4 regions of the Colwellia sp. 5_MG-2023 genome follow, and region 1 is predicted to be linked to each of the others. Evidence: predicted binding sites of a transcription regulator. Region 1 holds the regulator's gene; each other region holds the start of a gene.

Region 1 (5,418 bases):
CCTGTAAAAGGTTTTAGTTCAGTTTCCCAATGAGGATTAGGAAGAAAGCGTGCATCGAATACATAATCAGCATCAGCAGGAATACCGTGTTTAAAGCCAAAAGACTCGAAGACTAAAACCATTTTACCGGTTTTCTTTCCAAGAATTCTTTCTCGTACCAAGTCAGCTAATTGGTGCGGAGTTAGCTGGCTGGTATTGATATATAAGTCGGCATTGGTAGAAATAGGTGCTAATAGTTTCTTTTCGAGTGATATCGCTTGGTCTAGCGCAATATTCTCTTTAATTAGAGGATGTAAGCGCCTTGTTTCACTAAAACGACGAATAAGGTCATTGTCATCTGCATCTAAAAATAATGTCGTTACATCAACTGCATCAGGTAAATATTCAATGATCTCTACAATATCCTTAGGATTGTTAGGTAAGTTACGAACATCTAGGCTTACTGCAACATTGTCATAATCATTAATCACGGTATGGGTTAATGCAGGTAGTAAATTAACAGGAATATTATCAACACAATAATATCCTAAATCTTCTAATACTCTTAATGCAACTGATTTCCCTGAGCCAGAGCGGCCACTAACAATGATAAGTTTCATATTTTTAAGTTCCGCATGAATTAGCTATGCATTAGGTTTTATTGTGTAGAAATATATTTCAACTTATTGATTAAGCGGTTTGTTGAATAAGATCAAACATCTCTTGTTGGCTAGTGCATTTACGAACTTTTTTAGCTGTTTTGCGATCACTAAATAGTTTGGCAATACTTTGCAACGTTTCTAAATGCGCTTGCGTATTGTCTTCAGGTACAAATAGGCAAATAAATATATCAACAGGTCTATTATCAATTGCGTCGAAGTCAATTGCGTTTTCAGTAGTTAAAAACACGGCAATAGCTTTGTCTGTATTGTTTAGTCTGCCGTGAGGGATAGCGATACCGTTGCCGATACCAGTACTCCCCATTTTCTCTCTATTCATTAAGCTATCTAATAGATCTGTTGGGTTAGAGTCAATTAGTTCATTGGCGGCAAGTTGGCAAATTAGTTCAAGTAAACGCTTTTTGCTTTGAACTGGAACTGCACAACGTGTGCAGTTCAGTGTTAATATATTTTGTAGTGTCATAATTATAATGGATAAAACTAATGTTGTGTTATTTTGCCTTTGTATTTGAGTACTTGGCGATCTAGTTTATCCACCAAAGTATCTATCGAGGTATACATATCAGCACTTACTGCTGAAGCATGAATTTCACTGCCTTTTAAATGTATAGTTGCTTCAGCTATCTGTTCTAACTTTTCAACAGTCAAGACTACATGAACATTATTGATATGATCAAAATGTCGCTCTAATTTAGCTAATTTTGTTTCAACACAATCGCGTAATGATGACGTTACTTCTACATGGTGACCGGTAAGGTTAATTTGCATAAGTATGTTCCTTCTCTAGTTAATTCAGAAAATAAAGTCACAGGCTATAATAAACTCTTACGTTGGTTGGACGGTGGTATAGATAAGGATTCACGATACTTAGCTATAGTACGTCTAGCAACATTAATTCCTTGTTGTGCTAGTAAGTCTGCCATTTTGCTATCACTGAGCGGTTTAGCGGGTGTTTCTGCTAAAATGAGTTTTTTAATTAATGAACGTATGGCAGTTGATGAACATTCACCTCCATTTTCGGTACTAACATGACTTGAAAAAAAGTATTTTAATTCAAAAATACCTCTAGGCGTGTGCATATATTTTTGCGTAGTTACGCGAGATATAGTTGACTCATGCATATCCACGGCTTCAGCAATATCATTTAATACCATAGGTCGCATCGCTTCAGCGCCATGTTCTAAAAAGCCTTGTTGACGTTGTACAATGCAGTTAGATACTTTAAGTAAAGTATCATTACGTGACTCTAAACTTTTAATAAACCATTTAGCTTCTTGTAAGTTTGTTCGAATAAACTGTCCGTCATTACTAGAAGATTTTGTTGTTTTTGTCATGGCAGCATATTGTTGATTTACTGATAGCTTAGGAGCAGTATCAGGGTTTAATTCGACAACCCAACGACCATTTTTCTTTTCTACGGAAACATCAGGAATAACATATTGATCATCGCTTTTCACTACTGCATCACCAGGACGAGGATTTAAGCTCTGTATCAAACGCATTACTTCACGTAACTGTTCTTCTTTGAGGCGAGTTTTACGCATTAATTGTCGATAGTCACGATTACCGAGTAAGTCGATATGCTCGCCGATAATTAATTTACTTTCTTTTAAGTAAGGGGTTTCAGGATCAAACTGATTTAATTGAATAATTAAACAATCAGCGATAGAACGGGCTGCAACACCAACAGGATCAAAGACATTAATACGTTTTAATACCGCTTCGACTTCATCAAGTTCCAGTCCTTCTATACCAACACTTTCTAATATTTCTTCACTCGATACCGTAAGATAACCTGCTTCATCAACAGCCTCTATAATAGCGATAGCAACCGTGCGATCAGTTTCTGAAAATGGCGTTAATTCCATTTGCCATAAAAGGTGATCTTGTATTGAATCGATCGTTTCACCTTGATAGGTGTAATCTTCACTTGGGCTACTAATTGCCCCTGTATTTGACGTACCAGCACTGTAACTTTCTTCCCAAGTTGTATCAATGTTCAACTCTTCTGGTATGTCATTTTTCTCCATTGCTTCTGTTGTACTTATCTCATCAATAGAGGCTGATGAATCTTCACTTCCATCACTGGTAGATCGTTCTGTGATGGTGGCTGAAAAAGCTTCTTCAAGTTTATCTCTACTATCCTCTGAATTATTATCTGAGGTTTCTTGATCATTAATTTCAAGCAGAGGATTACTTTCAAGTACTTCTTGAATTTCTTGTTGAAGCTCTAACGTCGATAACTGCAAAAGCTTTATAGCTTGTTGCAGTTGTGGCGTCATGGTTAGTTGTTGTCCTATCCGGAGTTGCAGAGTTGGGCGCATCTACGTTGTCTTAATTCCTGTTATTATTGTTTATAGTTACTAACTTAGAGCAAGTATAGTCTACGAATTTATTATATATGTTAACTATAGCGTGAATTGCTCGCCTAGGTATACATCTCTTACCTTTTGATTAGCAAGAATTTGATTAGAATCTCCTTCTGCTATTATTTCACCGTGACTAACAATGTAAGCATGCTCACATACATCAAGTGTTTCACGAACATTGTGGTCAGTTATTAAGATACCAAGACCACGGTTTTTAAGATGAATAATTATTTTTTTTATGTCGCCGACAGAAATAGGGTCAACACCTGCAAAAGGTTCATCAAGTAATATAAATTCAGGATCTGCTGCTAAAGCACGGGCTATTTCTACGCGTCTTCTTTCCCCTCCTGATAAACTCATACCTAAATTATCTTTAATATGGCTGATATTAAATTCTTCTAAGAGGTGCTCTAATTTTGTTTGCCTTTCATTTTCATTAAGGCCTTTTCGAATTTGTAATATTGCCATAATATTTTCAGTAACGGTTAGTTTTCTAAAAATAGAGGCTTCTTGAGGTAAATACCCAATACCTCGACGTGCGCGTTCATGCATAGGCGATAGTGTTACATCTTCGTCATTCAGCATTATTTGGCCATTATCATTGGGTACTAAGCCAACAATCATGTAAAAAGAAGTCGTTTTTCCTGCTCCATTAGGCCCCAGTAAGCCAACAATTTGTCCTGAGCTTACCGCTAAACTAACGTTTTTAACAACTTTTTTGCTTTTGTAAGCTTTTGATAGGTTTTTAGCTATCAAAGTCGAATTATTAGCTTCGCCGTTATTATTATTGCTTGTTACTGTCATTACTTTTCTTATCTTGTTGAGCTTTTATTTGAGCTGGCTGCAAAACAGTGGTTACTGAATCATTATCACTACTGATAGCTTCCAATTTCTCATTTAGCGTATTGTAAGTGATTATTTCTCCTGTCACTTTACTACCTGCTTGTTGTACTTGCGCATTACCTGAGATGGTAATGATATTTTGATCTGGTTGATAGGTTATCTCATTAGCTTGCAAGCTGATTAAACTACCATCTTCTAATTGTTGTTTGAAAACAGCAGGTTCACCTTTGGCAAGGTAAGTGTCTTGTTTTTGTTGAGTTTTATCATCAACTTTACTGTAAACTTGAACAATATCAGCACTAATCGAAATAGAGCCTTGGTTTATACTAACGTCATCTAAATAACTCGCTATTTTATTTTTTAAATCAGCTGATTGACGTTTCGATTTTATCGTGATTTCTTGTGTGAGATCTTTCTTAGCCGCGCATACTGGAAGTGCTAACGAGAGCAGTAATGAGCTTAATAAGAAACCTTTGCTAATTTTTTTAATTGTCATTTAGAGGGTAACCATTATTTTTTTTGTAAATAGTACGTACATGTTCGGTTAATGTCATCTGTTTAGTGTTTAAGTCAATTATTAAACCTGAGCCATACATAGTGAAGTCTTTTCCTTGCACCATTACCGTTTGATCTGAGCTAATGATATTAGTATTTAAATCAAGCTCTAAATATTTGCAATGAATTTCTTGTATTAAACTATTTTTATCAGTTGCACTTAAGTGTACTCGATGATTTAAAATAACCCTATTATTTTTATATAGCGTTGCTTCTTTAGCGCTAAGCTTCCATGGTGCATTTTTTGTTAGTTTGTTACTCGAGCTATTTTCATTTGCTAAATCGGAGCCGTCAATATTATCTTTCGATGATGCTTGGGGATACAATGTGTACTTAGGTAGCTCGAAGTGTGTTAGTTCAAGTTTGGCATAATGCTCCATTCTCTTAGCAATAATAGCATGTGAAAGTACGCCTGAATCGGTGTAAATATCAGTTTTAAGTGCTTCCGCTATAAAGTCAGGTGTGAGTTCACTGTCGATGACTTCACCTGGTATTATTTTTGACTGTCGCCATTCGATTATTCCATAAACCGTAGCGGCCAATAGCAAGATTAAAAAGGCTAAAAAATTTATCCGTGTCATACACTCGCGCCTGTAGCATTATCAATAGTGTCTTGACATTGCATTATCAAGTCGCAAACTTCTCGTACTGCGCCGAAACCACCATTAATAAAGCTTGTATAATTAGCTTTTGCTGATACAGCTGGATGTGCATCAGACACAGCAATACCTAAACCAACGTGTAAAATACATGCTAAGTCTGGAATATCGTCTCCTATGTAAGCTACTTCATCAGGGGTTAAATTAAGTTTTTGAATTAAAGTCATCAGTGCAGGCAATTTATCTTCTTGCCCTTGTATAATGTGTTTAACATTTAAAGCTGACATCCGGTTAGCTACAATAGCTGAACGTCTACCAGTGATTATTGCAACCTCTACACCACTATTACCAAGTGCTTTTATTCCAAAGCCATCTTTAGTATGGAATGCTTTA
Region 2 (5,418 bases), on a different contig from region 1:
TGAGACATGACCACGTGAAGTCACTACGCCACCGCCTTCGGTAATATGCGCTACAATACGTGATATTTTGCCATCTTTGGTAGTAGAAGGTAGAGCGATAATAGGTTTACCACCTTTACTTAATGATGCACCTCGCACGAAATCGACTTGTCCACCTATGCCACTGTAAAATTGGTAACCAATAGAGTCTGAAACCACTTGCCCTGTCAAATCAACTTCAATTGCGCTATTGATGGACACCATGTTGTCATTTTTGGCAATTTTAACGGGAGAGTTAACGTGTTCTGAAGGATAAAATTCAATGTGGGGATTCCCGTCAACAAAATCATATACTTTTTGGCTACCTACGCAATAGGTGACCACTGCCTTTCCTTTATGGTATGTTTTTTTGCGATTATTTATCACGCCTTTTAGCATTAAGTCAATAATACCGTCAGATAGCATTTCACTATGAATTCCTAGATCTTTATGATTAGCTAAGTAGCGTAAAACGGCTTCAGGAATTTTACCTATGCCTATTTGTAAAGTGGCTCCATTTTCGACTAGCATGGCAGCGTATTGACCTATTTGCTCAGTGCGTCGGTCGAGTGCAGGAGGAATAACTTCAGGTAATTTTTGTTCTTGATTTATCCACGCATGAATTTGATTTAAATGAACAAAACTATGGCCATTAGTACGAGGCATATGTGGGTTGATTTGTGCAATCACATATTTTGCAGCTTTAACTGCCGCTGACACTACATCGACGCTGACACCTAAAGAGCAATAACCATATTCATCTGGTGGGCTAACCATAATTAATGCAGCATCAAGAGGTAAACTGTTTTCATTAAATAAACGTGGAATATCAGAAATGAAACAAGGCGTGTAATCGCCACGTCCTTCAGCAATCGCTTCTCGGATATTCTTTCCTCCGATAAACAAACTGTTCACTTTAAAAAGATCTTTATGTTCAGGTTTTGCCCAAACGTTTTCAGATAAAGTTAAAATGTGTACTGTTTCAATGTCATGTAATTTATTTGAATTAGCGATTAAATTGTCAATTAAGGCGTTAGGTACCGCAGCTCCTGAGCCGATAAAAATTCGGTTTCCTGACTTTAAATAATCTTCCCAATTTATATTGTCACGTTCTTCATATTGGCCTGCCATACAAATTCCTATTTTAATTCTTATACTGCAATATTAAGAGGTTACCTTATTAAAGCACTTTACATCAATGTAAGCTATTAGATATAAGTATGACTTAATATTTATTGATCCTAGTCAATGGTATAATTATTTTTATTTATTTAGAGTAAGAAAGTGACCATTAATAAGATATTTATAATCGGCTTACCAAGAACTGCGACGACGAGTGTATGTTTAGCCATGTTAGGTCTAGGTTTCAAAACAGCACATAATGCTTATACTGCAAACGCTTTTAGTGACGCTGAAGTGATTGCCGATACCCCCGTATTTTGTGACTACCAAAAACTGGATAAGCATTTTCCAAACAGTAAGTTTATTTATTTAACGCGAAACAAAGATAATTGGATACCTTCAATAAAACAGTTATTGCAGCGTATGATTGTTAATTTACAACGGATTGATGGTGGTTTTAATCCATATTTAAAACGTTGTTACAATGAAACTTTTGCGCCGTTGACAGCTGATAATATAGAGCAAGATGATTTTCTTTTTCAATGTTATCAAAATCATCAGCAAGGGGTATTCGATTATTTTCAAAATAGATCTGATGATCTTTTAACGATAGATGTTAGCGATGAAACGAGCTACCAACAACTGTTGACTTTTCTTAACATTCCACCTGAAAAGGGGAGAAGCACTGGTTTTGAAAAAATTAATATCGGCGGCAAAGTTAGAGCTTGGCAAGATATTAATAATGCATTAAAAATAGAATCAACCAATAAAGGGCGTATTGATAAGATCCTTTATTAATCGGGGTTTGATCTGTAAAATCCTTTCTAATTATTTAACCTTCTCGAAATACTATTTATGTTTGAATTAAAGTATAACACCACGCAAGAGTGGATTGATGCTGTTATGGCGGATTTCCCTAGTTTCTTACAAGACCATGCTGCAGCTGAAAAAAAGGCATCAGGCATGGCAATGGCAATGTTGTCGCATTACCCAGATAAAGCAAAATTGGTTAGAGCAATGACGGATTTGGCGATTGAAGAATTAATACACTTTAAACAAGTTCTAAAGTTACTTGTTGCTCGAAATGTCACCTTGGGACAAGATAAAAAAGATCCTTATATTAATCAAATCAGACAACATTTTCGTAATGGTACAAGTTACTTTTTAATGGATCGATTATTAGTCGCAGCAGTAATTGAAGCACGAGGCTATGAAAAATTTTGGCTAGTTGCACAAGCTTTACCTGAAGGCAAAGATAAAGATCTATATGACGCTATTGCTAAATCTGAAGAAAAGCACAAAAACCTGTTTGTTGAGTTAGCATATGAATACTTTGATAAAGCAGAAGTCGATCAGCGTTTAGAAGAGCTATTAATTGTCGAGGCTGAAATATGCAAAGCATTACCGATTAAAGCAGTACTTCATTGATTGTGACTAGTTGATTTTATATAAATATGAAAAGATGTTTTGATAGTATTACACCTGTATTAATAAACCACCGAAAATCTGTTCATGAGCTGTGCCGTCAATTTACGCGTAGCCCAAGTAAAGGTAACTTAAAACGGTTAAAAGCCTTATTTTCCTCATGTGGCGATGATGTATTTATTGAATATGGCTTTCATATGGATTATGGCGATACTGTTAGTATTGGCGATAGAACCTTTATTAATTCGCATTGCACTATTGTTGATGGTTCAAAAGAAACTAATAGCAAAATAAATATTGGTGCTGATTGCCTTATAGGACCAAAAGTACAACTATTGGCTGTTTCGCATGATATTGATCCTAATGAGCGACTAGCTAAACATAACTATGTTGACGATATTTTTATTGGCAATAATGTTTGGCTAGGTGGTGGCGTGATTGTACTGGCAGGTGTAAATATTGGCGACAACAGTACAGTTGGTGCGGGTAGTGTCGTAACTAAAAATATTGAAGCGAATAGTTTTTATGCTGGAAACCCTGCTGTGAAAATTCGTGATTTATAATTTAAGTTTTATGACTTCTGCTGGTACATATTCCGAATCAAGTTCAGGATGGCGGTGTGGATTGAATAGAATAGAGACTCTATTTCCCGTTACTTCATAAGTGCATAACATCTAACATAATATGGTGTCCGGTCGCCTTTATTTATAACAGTACTCTATCCAAAATCGTATTACTACATAAACTTACTAACTTCTGGTGTATTTTACTAATATCTCGTTTAATTTACGTTATAGTTATCCTACTTATTTTTATCTTATTGTATTCTAAGTGATATTTTATTGGCCTGGCACTTGCTTGTTAAAGCAATATAGATGTTTTTAATCATCAAATAATAACAAAGGGAACTAACATGTCAGTTATTTTAGAAGATCGACCTACAGAAACAGTGCGCAGTGAAGTTATTGATCAATTAATTATGAATTATAGTCATGGTGAATTATCGTATGAAGCTTTCGAGCGACGTTTAGATCAAGCTATGGAACTACAATGTAATCAAGCACTGATCGAACTGACAGAAGATTTACCTTTAACCGTTGATAAAGCTTTTGTTGAAAATAAAAAGCAAGGCTTAGCGCCCAATGTTGTTTCTGGTGAAACAGAAGATGTTGAGTATATGATTAACGTGTTTAGCGGTAATAAACGCGGCGGCGTTTGGACTGTACCAAAAGAAATTCGTGCGCTAAGCATTTTTAGTGGTTGTGATATAGACTTAACTGATGCGAAATTTACACAAAATGAACTTCGTATAAAAATATTTAGCCTATTTAGTGGCAGTGATATTTATATACCTGAAAATGTTAATGTTGTTTCTAAAGCCTTCTGTATTTTTGGTGGTGTTGACTATCAAACATCTACTCAAGTAAATCCCAATGTTGTTGTACCAACAATTATTATTGAAGGGATTTGTATTTTTAGTGGAATCGATATAACAGTAAGAAGAACAATGAAAGAAAAATTTGTTGATATGGCAGATAAATTTAAAAGTATATTTTTTTCATAATATTTAATAATAAATAAAAGCGAGTTATATTTTAACTAAGCTAACAGAAACTTTTATTATAATATAAGTATATGAATTTATGTTATAATAATTAACTAGAGCTGCTTATTAATAGCCGTTATAATGAAAATTCACATTTTTAATTTTAACCTATAAAGGTTGTTTATGAAGTTTTTCTCTCGTCGTTTAGTAATGCCTAATGATTTGAATTATGCCAATTCCTTATTTGGTGGTCGTGCCCTTGAATGGATAGATGAAGAAGCGGCCATTTATTCAATGTGTCGACTAGAAACCAACTGCTTAGTGACTAAGCATATTGGTGCTATTAGTTTTGATTCAGCAGCAAGACAAGGTGATGTTGTTGAGTTTGGTTTAGAAACTAAAAAAGTAGGGACTACTTCAATAACCATTACGTGTTTAGTGCGTAATAAAGCAACGAAAAAAACAATTTGTTTAGCGGATGATATTGTTTTTGTAAAAGTTGACCCTGAAACTCGAAAACCTGTGCCTCATGGTAAAACGCTAGAGCAGTTACAGAATTCAGAAAAAATTTAATAATAGTAATGACGTTATTGGTTAATCACCCACGAAAGAGTCATTGATAAGGTTTTAACTTAGCAATACAATGACGTTATTATTTACTTATTTCCAGTGTTATTATGTCTTCAGATAGATTTGGCACAAGTGCCAATTATAAGCAAAAAGAACAAGGGTATCGTGATCGTGCTTTAAAGTTGTATCCATGGGTATGTGGGCGTTGTGCGCGTGAATTTGTCTACTCCAACATAAAGGAGTTAACTGTACATCATATGGATCATGATCATACAAATAATCCTAATGATGGAAGTAACTGGGAGTTATTGTGCATTTATTGTCATGATAATGAGCATGCCAAATACACAGAACATGCTAACTATCAAACTGAAGTAAAAGCAGGGGATACTAATCAAGATACCGCTACTTACAATCCATTTGCTGATTTAAAATCAATGTTGAAAAAGTAACGCTTATTAATTAACAATACTTAACACTTTAGTTTTTATGACTCTGGTGTTAAGTATTTTTTATAGTCGTTAATACCAAAATACCGAACCGATTTTTTTTGTGTTAGTTTTTTAGCAATCAGTTGCTCACCACAATAAATTTTCACAACTTGTTTGTTACCATTGGAATCACTGTCATAACTATGCAGGTCATTCGTTCTAAGGTTATCAAATTCAGTTTTCATGATTAATTGCATAAGATAAACCGTTATAAATTCTTGATATCTTTTTGAACTTGATAGCCTT
Region 3 (5,418 bases), on a different contig from region 1:
TGCTGATGGTTTTAGGTTCAACGCTCAGTTCGTTGGCAGCTTGTTTGAGAAAGTGTTGACTTAGTTGGACTATATCTTCCTTTCTTTCTCGTAAGCTAGGAAGCTGAATACGAATTACATTAAGGCGATGAAATAAATCTTCTCTAAATTCATTGCTATTAACACGATCCTCTAAGTTTTGATGAGTTGCGGCGATAATACGTACATCAACCTGGACTGGTGAATGCCCACCAACGCGGTAGAATTGACCATCTGATAGTACGCGTAACAAACGGGTTTGAATTTCCAGTGGCATATCACCAATTTCATCAAGAAATAAAGTCCCACCATGTGCTTGCTCAAACCTTCCTTGACGCACAGAATTGGCTCCGGTGAATGCGCCTTTTTCATGACCAAATAGCTCAGACTCAATAAGATCTTTAGGTATAGCAGCCATATTTAAAGGGATAAAGGGTGCTTGAGAACGAGGGCTATGAGAATGCAAAGCGTGAGCAACTAATTCTTTACCTGTGCCTGACTCACCATTAATTAGCACACTGATACTTGAGCGTGATAAGCGACCAATAGCTCGGAATACTTCCTGCATTGCTGGTGCTTCACCAATTAACCCTGCCGTAAGCGGGGTCACATCATTTTGTTGATTTTTTGCATTTTGCTCTTGTGCATGGGTTAGTGCCCGTTTTGCTAGGGTAACGGCTTCATCCATATCAAAAGGTTTAGGTAAATATTCGAAAGCCCCACCTTGATAGGCATTAACTGCACTATCTAGATCAGAGTGAGCCGTCATGATGATAACCGGGATATGTGGGTGATCCTTACTAATAGTATTAAGTAGGGTCATACCGTCGATATCAGGCATCCTTATATCAGATATAATAACCTCAGGTTGATCATGATCGAGCGCTATTAATAAATTACTAGCGCTTTCAAATGAAGCCGTACTAATATTAGCTTTAGTAAAGGCTTTTTCTAAAACCCAGCGAATTGAGCTGTCGTCATCAACTATCCATACTTGTTCAGTGATCATTGTGTATTCTCTTGCGTTAATTTTTAAAGTTGTGTTAGTAGCGTCCTAATAAAAGCTTAGTCTCAGCTTAAGGGGAGAAGAATTATAAACTCTGTATGCCCAGGACGACTTCGGCAAGAGAGCTTGCCTTGGTGTTGATTTATTAAAGTTTGTGAAATAGATAAACCTAAACCGGTTCCATTTGAGCGACCGGATACCATAGGATAAAATAAAGTGTCTTGTATTTTTTCAGGAATACCTGGCCCATCATCAATAATGCTAATTTTTACCGCTAATTTTATTTGTTTACCATTAATAGTTGCATTACTGGCTATTCGTGTTTTTAGGGTAATTTTATTTTCGGGGCTTATTGCTTGAATAGCATTATTAACAATGTTTAATACTGCTTGCTGTATTTTTTCTTGATCACATTCTATGTTAGGAATTGAGGGATCATAATCACGTTTTAATTCTATTTCTTGCTCACTTGAAAAATTAACCACTTGGCATACTTTCTCTAGCACAGAATGAATATTATAGCTTTTAACTTGTGGTAATTGATTTGGACCTAATAGCCGATCAACTAAGTTAGTTAACCTGTCAGCTTGCTCTATGATCATGGCAGTGTATTCTTGTTGCTCTTCATCAAGCTCTTTATTTAACAGTTGAGCAGCACCACGAAGACCGCCAAGTGGGTTTTTAATTTCATGTGCTAACCCCTTAATTAAGTCACGAGCAGCAATCCATTGCTGCTGTTGAAATATTTCAAGGCTGATTTGTTTTTGTTGGTCAATTTGTTTGAACTCAATCAGAATGTGAGGAATGCGATAAAACTCTACTGACGACGCGGTTACTTCTGCGGTGAAGCGGTGAGTTTTATTAAACTCTATCACTATTTCGCTATCAGTAAATTCTTGCCCTGTCGTGAGCAGCTGTTCTAAACGTGATTTAGTTATTGACGTATTTTCGAAAATTAAATCAAAAGGGCTGCCATATAGTTTATACAAACTTTTTATTAACAAGGCTTCAGCCGCAGGATTTAAGTAACAAATATTTAATTTTTGGTCGAGTATTAGTACCGCAGTCACTAACTGATTCGCGAGTGTTTGTTGGTAACTTAATTTAAGTCGTTGGATATCTTGTCTTGTGTGCAACATAAAGTCTCATACTTATACTGGGGCGCACTGATTTGGTGCTTTAAATTTAGTATATTCTAGAAAGGTTTTATTTGCAGGGCTAAATACGGCTATTTAGTGCTAATTTTCACTAATTAATAGATGCTCGATGCATATAAAACGTTATAGGGTCAGATAATGCAATTACCTTGCCTTCTTCGTTAAATACTTGCATTTTTATTTGGTGTTCACCGCGATCAATATTTCTAAGAGAGAATTGAGTGTGATTTTGGGGAGTTTGATAAGCTTCACCGTCTAAAATTAGTTGTACTTTTAAACCACGTTTAAATCTTGGTTGTATCATAGCGCTAATAAGGATAGAGCCGGTATTATCACGAATTGTGTCATGATTTTTAGGGTGATTAATAATGATTTGATAATCTTCAGGTACTATCTCTTTTTGAATATCAAGTAGTTGTATATCTATCGAACTAGATGATTCAATAACATGGCCTGGATTAGTTTTTACTTCTTCTGCGCCAGGTGAAGGGGTGTCTGAGTAGACTAGTTGGCCAGCTTCATTACGCCAAAGATATATTTTAGTGGTACTCGCGTTTACCGGCGCAATTATGGATATAAGTAATATTAGTAATAAAAATTTAATCATAATTTATCAAGTATATCTTGTTCCTTTAGATATATCCAAACACACGATAATGTGAGGCATCAGTAGTTATAATTTATACAAAAACTTGTAACTTTACTACTATAAATATTTTGAGCACAAAAAAGCTCACCGAAGTGAGCTTTTTGATTTAAAGCCAAGGCTCTAAAAGTATAACTACTAGGGCTTAAACGCTGTAGTACATACCAAATTCTACTGGGTGAGTTGAAGTATTTAATAACTCACAATCAGCACGTTTAAGGTCAATGTAAGCATTGATCATATCGATATCCATAACGCCACCAGCAGTTAAGAATTCGTTATCTTCAGCTAAAGCATCTAATGCTTCAGTTAATGATGTTGCAACTTGTGGTATTGCTGCTGCTTCTTCAGCTGGAAGGTCATACAGATCTTTATCCATAGCATCACCAGGGTGGATCTTGTTTTTGATACCGTCAAGACCAGCCATTAACATAGCAGAGAATGCTAAGTAAGGGTTAGCTGCTGGATCAGGGAAACGAACTTCGATACGTGTTGCTTTTGGTGTTGGAACTACTGGGATACGAATTGAAGCTGAACGGTTAGCCGCTGAGTACGCTAGCATAATAGGTGCTTCAAAATGTGGAACTAAACGTTTGTATGAGTTAGTTGCAGGGTTAGTAAATGCATTAAGTGCTTTAGCATGCTTGATGATACCACCAATGTAGTAAAGAGCCATTTCAGACAATCCACCGTATTTATCACCAGAGAATAAGTTAACGCCATCTTTAGCAAGAGATTGATGAACGTGCATACCAGAGCCGTTATCACCAACTAATGGCTTCGGCATAAATGTTGCTGTTTTACCGTAAGCATGAGCAACGTTATGAACAACATACTTATATACTTGTACTTCATCAGCCTTTAATACCATAGTATTAAAACGACAAGCGATTTCGTTTTGACCAGCAGTTGCTACTTCATGGTGATGCGCTTCAACAACTAAGCCCATATCTTCCATTACTAAACACATAGCAGAACGAATATCTTGTGAAGAATCTACTGGAGAAACTGGGAAGTAACCGCCTTTAAGGCCAGGACGATGTCCCATGTTACCTTCTTCATATTCAGTACCTGAATTCCAACATGCTTCTTTATCGTCAACTTTAAAGAAAGAACCACTGATATCAGTGTGGAAACGTACGTCATCAAATAAGAAGAATTCTGGCTCAGGACCAATTAATACAGTATCAGCGATACCGGTAGAACGTAAGTATTCTTCAGCACGTTTCGCTACAGAGCGAGGGTCACGGCTGTAACCTTGCATTGTATCTGGTTCTACTACATCACAACGAATGTTTAATGTAACAGCGTCCGCAAACGGGTCTAACACAGCAGAATCTGCATCAGGCATTAATACCATGTCAGATTTGTTAATTCCTTTCCAACCTTGAATTGAAGAACCATCGAACATTTTACCGTCTTCAAAAAAATCTTCGGTTACTTGATGATGAGGGATAGAAACATGTTGTTCTTTACCTTTAGTATCGGTAAAACGAAGGTCAATAAACTTGACGTCATGTTCTTTAATTAAATCGAATACTGCTTGTGACATTTTGTCTCTCCAGTGAGGGTTAGTTTTAAATTTCTTTTGATGCAAACCAAAGTTTTGACATATACAAGCTAATATTGTGCCAATAATAAATCATAATCAAAACAATGATTTAGAAAGTTTACAAAAAACGCTTTGCACGGTTGTAGTGCGTTGTGGGATCTTTGTGGTGCAAAATACTAGTTCGAAAGCCACTATATCTTATTTTGAGCAATTTTCATGTACTATTTGTACCATTTTGACACAAATCAGTCACAAAGTAGGTTTATCATAAAAAATATCTTTTAATATAAAAAAACTGTATAATACGCGCCCAATTAAAGCCTTAGTTATTTAAGCCCCGCGTATTGTTGTGGTATTAAATAATAATAAAACAGCGAGACGCCTGTGTTAGATAAATTAAGAAATGTGGCAATTATTGCTCACGTTGACCACGGAAAAACGACTTTAGTCGATAAGTTATTAGAGCAATCAGGTACATTAGATGTACGTGGTGGCCTAGAAGAACGTACAATGGATTCAAATGATATCGAAAAAGAACGTGGTATCACAATCTTAGCTAAAAACACGGCTATTAACTGGAACGGTTACCGTGTAAATATCGTTGATACTCCGGGCCATGCCGATTTTGGTGGTGAAGTTGAACGTGTAATGTCAATGGTAGATTCAGTTTTACTTATTGTTGATGCGCAAGAAGGTCCTATGCCACAAACGCGTTTCGTAACGAAAAAAGCGTTTGCTCAAGGTTTAAAACCAATTGTTGTTATCAATAAAGTTGATAAGCCTGGTTCTCGACCTGATTGGGTTATGGATCAAGTTTTTGAATTGTTTGACAACCTTGGTGCTACAGACGAACAATTAGATTTTAAAGTTGTTTATGCTTCAGCAATTAATGGTTGGGCTACACTTGAAGAAGGTGAAACTGGCACAGATATGACGCCATTGTTTGATACTATTCTTAAAGAAGTGCCTTCACCAGAAGTTGATCCTGATGGTCCATTTCAAATGCAAATTTCTCAACTTGATTACAGCTCATATTTAG
Region 4 (5,418 bases), on a different contig from region 1:
CAAACCGCAGAGTCTTGGTAATTACCTTGCCATATTTGTTCGCCACTAAAACCATTGTATAAATAAAGGGTAAAATCGAAATTTCTAGGGTAGGTCGGTTGTTGCCATACTTTTAATGAATTTGTTCTTTGCTCTTGCAAAGACATATCGTTAATTTCACTAAAAAGAACATATTGGCTGTCGGTATTTTCAGCTAGAGAGATTGTGAGTTGTTTTATTTTTTCTTCATTGAAACTATTATTTAAACGCGAGAATTCTGTTGAGCTTTTAAGTAATAATTTACCCCCGCTATAGCTACTTTGATTTTTAAGTTTTTTATTTAGCTGTTTGATCATGGCGGAATCAATTTGATATATTTTGCCAAGGTTTGCGTGTTCTCTTTGAAGTAAGTGGCTTTTGGTGATCAAAATTGATTTTTTGTAATCTAACGAGAAACACTTTTTTTCTTGAGGAAAAATATCGGCACGTATAGTAACGCTAATCATATCGTTACTATGAAGCTCTTCTATTAATTCAATTGAATTCACACTGCCACTAGCACGTATACTTATTTGATCTTGAGTGAGCAACCCATTCACTACTTGTTGAATACTTGAAACGCTAGCACCAGCGACAAGTAATGCTTTTTTTAACGCATTTTCCATTGCCTTAGTTCGCGCTACTTCAACCGAGTCTTTAGCTGTTGATGCATAGCCTTGAGCCTCATACCATTGTGCATTAGTAATAGCGCTAGTTACCATTAAGCTGATAGATAAAATGATTTTTTTAGATATAGTATACATATACTCTCTCATGAAAATGAAAAGCCTGTTTTAGGCATAGTGCAATTTACAAGGAACTTTACTATAGAGCTTATGCACAATGTGTGCCTGTTTATTTTAACTAACCTTGTACTTGAAGCTTAATTGGCTTGAAATGTGCATTGTTTTATAGCAATAAATAATCGAATAGATAAAAAGTTCATTGCTTAAGCTAGCGAAATATAGCATAAATGTTGAATTATTAAGGGGTTCACTATGATAAAGTGGCTGATACCATTACTGCTGCCGACTCTTTTATCTTGTAGCAATACAGTAAAAGAAGATAACTTTTATAAGATAAAGCAAACAGATAAAAGTGAGATAGATAGTTATAACTTACCTAAGCATGCCATTAATGATTTAGTAAAAGGTTTAGCGTATCAAATGTTAGCAAATAGTAGTTTTGTTAACGCGAAAACGCCGGTGGCTGTTGCTTCGTTTGTGAATTTAGAGGATCTTGAGTCAACTAATTGGCTAGGAAATCAAATAGCAGAAAGCTTTGTGCATGAATTACAGAGTCATGGTTTGGTCATTATTGACTACAAGGCTACAGGTCATATTCGTGTTACAAAAGCAGGCGACTATGTTTTTAGTCGTGATTGGGAAGAGCTTCCTGAACGTCAGATTATTGACTATGTAGTCACAGGAACTATGATGGAGCAAGAAGACGGGATTATCGTTAATGCACGTATGATTGGCATTCAATCTCATGTTGTTGTTGCTACAGCACAATCTTTTATTCCTAAATGGGTTGTAGGTGCAGAAAAAAATCATGGTGAACATGTCATAATGAAAGACGGTATGATGATTCGCAGTAATCATAAATTAATTAAAGAGCAGCGCGCTGTTGCTATTCAACAGTAATTTAAGAGGTGAAATAATGATAAATGCACGCTTTAAAATAATAACTGCTGTTGTAAGTTTACTGTTTATTGCTTCTTGCACAAGCATGTACGATAAGCATGTACAATGGCAAGTAGTTGAACCACAAGTATTTCCTATTATTCACGGTATTGGTTACGCACCAATAAGTTTACAAAAATCTGATAACAAAACTCAACGGATGCTAATGGCCATTAAAGCGTCGAAAATTGCCGCTTATTCAGAGTTAGCAGAGCAAGTTTATGGGCAACAAATTAGTAGTTCAACAACTATGGCTGATATGTTAATTGAAAATCAACAATTAGTTTCATCTATAAAAGGCTTAATTAGAGGCGCTAAAGTCGTAAAAAGTTATCCGGTAGGGGATACTTATACAACAGAATTACAGCTTGATTTCAAAGACGTGTATGAAATATATCAAGCAAATTTACAGCGAAAAGAAATTAAGAAGGTCGAATACTTTTAAACGTAGGGTACACTCGATTCAACCAAGCTTCATTATAGAGGCTTGTTTTGTATTAATGAAATATTGACTTGAGGTTATTTTGAGTCAGTTATTCTAATAGCTAATAATTTGAATAACTGAAGTATATGACTTATCTAAGCTTTCATCTCTATGCTGCTTAATCCACCAGATTTCTTACCTTTACTATCATAAGTCATTGATGATTTATTGTTATTTTCTAATAACGTTGTTTTCATACGCTGAACAGCTAGCTGAGATTGCGCTATTATTTGGCCATTTATTTTGTTTTTTTGTTGGCAAAGGTGTAATAGATCTTCAATTTCAGTGAGTTTTTCATCAAGAACCCCGGCTTTTTTATCTATTGAGAAAGCTTGGTTAAGACTAATTTTTTTATCTAAATCTTGAATAGCAACCAACAATAAGTTTTTTTGCTCACTAATTTCTAGTAATGCGTCAGGTTGATGTTGCTGTAAAATAAGTTTTTCACTACTAATAATTTGCTCTAGTTCTTGTAATTGAGCAAATTGTTGAGAAATTAACTCTATTGATTGAGGGGAAGCTGACATTAAGTACACCTTTATTATAGCAAAGGGTGATTATCACCCAGTCCCACGGTTATATCAAATTATAACGTAAATTCAAACTTAGCCATGCTAGCAGCAAGCTTTTGCGGATCTATTTTATACTCACCAGAGGCAATTGTTTTTTTCAGCTCTTCAATTTTCTCTTGATTGATCACAGGTGCATCAGCTGATTTTTTTTGTAATTCTTTGAACTGTTGCGCTTGTGGCGTCAAGGAAACAGAGTCGCGAGCAACATGTTTAGTTTGTGGGCTATGTGCTGTAGTTTGAGCCACATCTTGTTTAGCATGAGACTGCTTATTTTGGTTGATCTGTGCTTGGTTATTTAAGTTATTGATATTTATAGTCATAATATTACCCTACGGTAAAAAGTTCTTCTAAAGTTTATTCATTAACTTTATATCGGCAAAAAGTAAGATAACTTAAATAAAATACACTAAAAATTTTAGGGTAAAATAATTTCCGACGGTAAAGATTAGATCTTAAAAATTATAGGTTAATAGTAACCTGATTAACAGCACTAATTTGAGGCTTAATTATTCGACCAGAACGTGAGTTTTTAACCTCAATCTGTTCATGTAAATTACCTGAGCTTAGTGCAGTACCTTTTGTTTTAATTAAAAAGTTATCGTTTTTTGCAATAATAGTAATAACGTCTCCTTTACAAACTAAACATATGTTTGATTTAGTAATGGTGCGTTCATTGCCGATTCTTTTTTCTGCTTTACTACCCAACACTGAGTTTATATCGGTAATCCTCTCACCACGTATTTTGTTTGTGGCAATGTAATCTATTGCAATATTCTCTTTAGTGAGCACTTCACCTTTCTCAATCGTACTCGTTGTAACAACAACTGCAAAGGTTCTTTCAATTTTAGCAGGTAAGTATAATTGCCAAGGAGTTGCATCATCACAAGTTATATTAACATTAACATTCCTACGATTGGTATTTTCAGGTATATTTGCTTTAATAGGTACTTGGCAAGGTTTTATTATTATTCTTGTATCTATATTGGTAACATTAAAGGATATTCGTCCATCAGCTGGCGCAGGTATATTGGCTTCTAGGTATTTTTTTGCAAATGACTCTATATAAGCTCTATCCCATGTTGTCGCTAAACTGATGGAGGGTAAAAGCATTAATAAGCAGATAAAAGAAAGATAAACGATACTTGTACGCATGATTTTTTGCCATATATTTTTAGGTTAATTCAAATACTCGACTATGCTCTTAACTAGGGTAACATAGTTATTGGCACATTAAGTTTATACTATGAGTATATTAATTATATTCATTACTTATAATATAGTGACATACTAAGCATCAGTTTTTTGTCACTTATTTTGACATACAGTAAATACAATCAAGAATTGTGCCTTTTTGTTCTATTCAATATAGGATTAATGATAGCGCTCTTGATTATAAATGAGGTTTTTATGGCAGGTATATTAGACTCGGTCAATCAGCGAACACAATTGGTTGGTCAAAATAGATTGGAATTACTACTTTTTAAATTGGTAGGTCGCCAACGTTTTGGAATTAACGTTTTTAAAGTAAGGGAAGTATTACAGTGTCCTAAATTAACCATGATTCCTAAACAAGACTCTTTTATTAAAGGGGTTGCTCATATTCGTGGACAAACTATTTCAGTTATTGATATGAGTAAAGCTATTGGTGGGCCAGCGATAACGCAAACTGAAGATTCTTTTATTATTATTGCTGAATATAATCGTAGTATTCAAGGCTTTCTAGTGGCAGGTGTTGAGCGGATTGTTACGTTAAGCTGGAAAGACATGATGCCACCTCCTGAAGGAACAGGGAAGTCTAGCTATTTAACTGCTGTTACTGAAATTGACAATCAAATGGTTTCTATTTTAGATGTAGAAAAAATATTGAATGAAATTAGCCCTGTTTCAACTGATTTAAGTGATGGTGTTGTTGATAAAAGTGTGGGCGAAGATCTCGGTGAACGAATAGTGATGATAGCGGATGATTCAACCGTGGCACGTAATCAAGTAAAAAGAGCATTAGAGCCATTAGGTATTAAAATGGCGTTAGCAAAAAATGGGCAAGAGGCATTAGAGCAACTCATTGCTATTGCTGAAACGTGTGAGCATAGCATTACTGAGAAAGTAGCTTTAATGGTTTCTGATATCGAAATGCCAGAAATGGATGGCTATACACTAACCGCTGAAGTGAAAGGTAATGAACGTATGGCTAAAATGCCAATTATTTTGCATACATCACTGAGCGGTGTGTTTAACAATGCCATGGTTCAAAAAGTTGGTGCTGATGATTTTATTGCTAAATTTCATCCAGATGAACTAGCAACAGCGGTTAAAAAGTGGCTAAACCATCCATTATAAAAATAGTCACCATATAAAATAAATTAGGAAGTAGTACTAGTGTCAGTAAGACAACTTGACGATAAAAGTTATCATCAATTTAGAGTTTTTTTAGAGCAACAGTGTGGCATTGTACTAGGTGAAAGTAAGCAATATCTAGTTAAAAGCCGCTTAGCTCCGTTAATGAGCAAGTTTGGTGTTAATTCGCTTGGAGAATTAGTGACTCGAACGTTGTCACCCGTAGAGCGACAACTACGAGCTGCAGTGATCGATGCCATGACGACTAATGAAACACTATGGTTTCGTGATGATTACCCTTTTAAGCTATTAAAAAGTAAAATAT

Evidence for each region. Region 1 encodes sigma-54, which starts transcription at its own class of promoters, with help from an activator protein. Its sites were predicted from a motif close to GTTGGCACGNNNNTNGNNT; they were not measured.
Region 2: Q4496_RS12995 (LiaF domain-containing protein) is a predicted target of sigma-54. The motif match lies at 3,407-3,425, and genes of this name have one in related genera.
Region 3: glnA (glutamate--ammonia ligase) is a predicted target of sigma-54. The motif match lies at 4,445-4,463, and genes of this name have one in related genera.
Region 4: flgA (flagellar basal body P-ring formation chaperone FlgA) is a predicted target of sigma-54. The motif match lies at 4,092-4,110, and genes of this name have one in related genera.

What each region holds. Positions count from the first base shown of each region.
Region 1 covers NZ_JAUOPW010000004.1:26,255-31,672, forward strand. The annotation lists gene rapZ (RNase adapter RapZ) at 1-599, opposite strand, end outside; gene ptsN (PTS IIA-like nitrogen regulatory protein PtsN) at 670-1,122, opposite strand; gene hpf (ribosome hibernation promoting factor) at 1,140-1,427, opposite strand; gene Q4496_RS04755 (RNA polymerase factor sigma-54) at 1,472-2,983, opposite strand; gene lptB (LPS export ABC transporter ATP-binding protein) at 3,068-3,832, opposite strand; gene lptA (lipopolysaccharide transport periplasmic protein LptA) at 3,813-4,367, opposite strand; gene lptC (LPS export ABC transporter periplasmic protein LptC) at 4,357-5,007, opposite strand; gene kdsC (3-deoxy-manno-octulosonate-8-phosphatase KdsC) at 5,004-5,418, opposite strand, start outside.
Region 2 covers NZ_JAUOPW010000019.1:71,292-76,709, reverse strand. The annotation lists gene Q4496_RS13015 (GNAT family N-acetyltransferase) at 1-1,149, opposite strand, end outside; gene Q4496_RS13010 (sulfotransferase) at 1,303-1,938, shown strand; gene Q4496_RS13005 (tRNA-(ms[2]io[6]A)-hydroxylase) at 1,996-2,568, shown strand; gene Q4496_RS13000 (sugar O-acetyltransferase) at 2,595-3,128, shown strand; gene Q4496_RS12995 (LiaF domain-containing protein) at 3,479-4,129, shown strand; gene Q4496_RS12990 (acyl-CoA thioesterase) at 4,295-4,684, shown strand; gene Q4496_RS12985 (YajD family HNH nuclease) at 4,789-5,133, shown strand; gene Q4496_RS12980 (hypothetical protein) at 5,169-5,357, opposite strand; gene Q4496_RS12975 (hypothetical protein) at 5,381-5,418, opposite strand, start outside.
Region 3 covers NZ_JAUOPW010000003.1:348,725-354,142, reverse strand. The annotation lists gene glnG (nitrogen regulation protein NR(I)) at 1-1,027, opposite strand, end outside; gene glnL (nitrogen regulation protein NR(II)) at 1,090-2,163, opposite strand; gene Q4496_RS04620 (DUF4124 domain-containing protein) at 2,273-2,788, opposite strand; gene glnA (glutamate--ammonia ligase) at 2,973-4,379, opposite strand; gene typA (translational GTPase TypA) at 4,764-5,418, shown strand, end outside.
Region 4 covers NZ_JAUOPW010000008.1:93,642-99,059, reverse strand. The annotation lists gene Q4496_RS08265 (flagella assembly protein FlgT) at 1-782, opposite strand, end outside; gene Q4496_RS08260 (FlgO family outer membrane protein) at 1,017-1,664, shown strand; gene Q4496_RS08255 (LPP20 family lipoprotein) at 1,681-2,148, shown strand; gene Q4496_RS08250 (flagella synthesis protein FlgN) at 2,283-2,714, opposite strand; gene flgM (flagellar biosynthesis anti-sigma factor FlgM) at 2,774-3,079, opposite strand; gene flgA (flagellar basal body P-ring formation chaperone FlgA) at 3,219-3,911, opposite strand; gene Q4496_RS08235 (chemotaxis protein) at 4,167-5,096, shown strand; gene Q4496_RS08230 (protein-glutamate O-methyltransferase CheR) at 5,136-5,418, shown strand, end outside.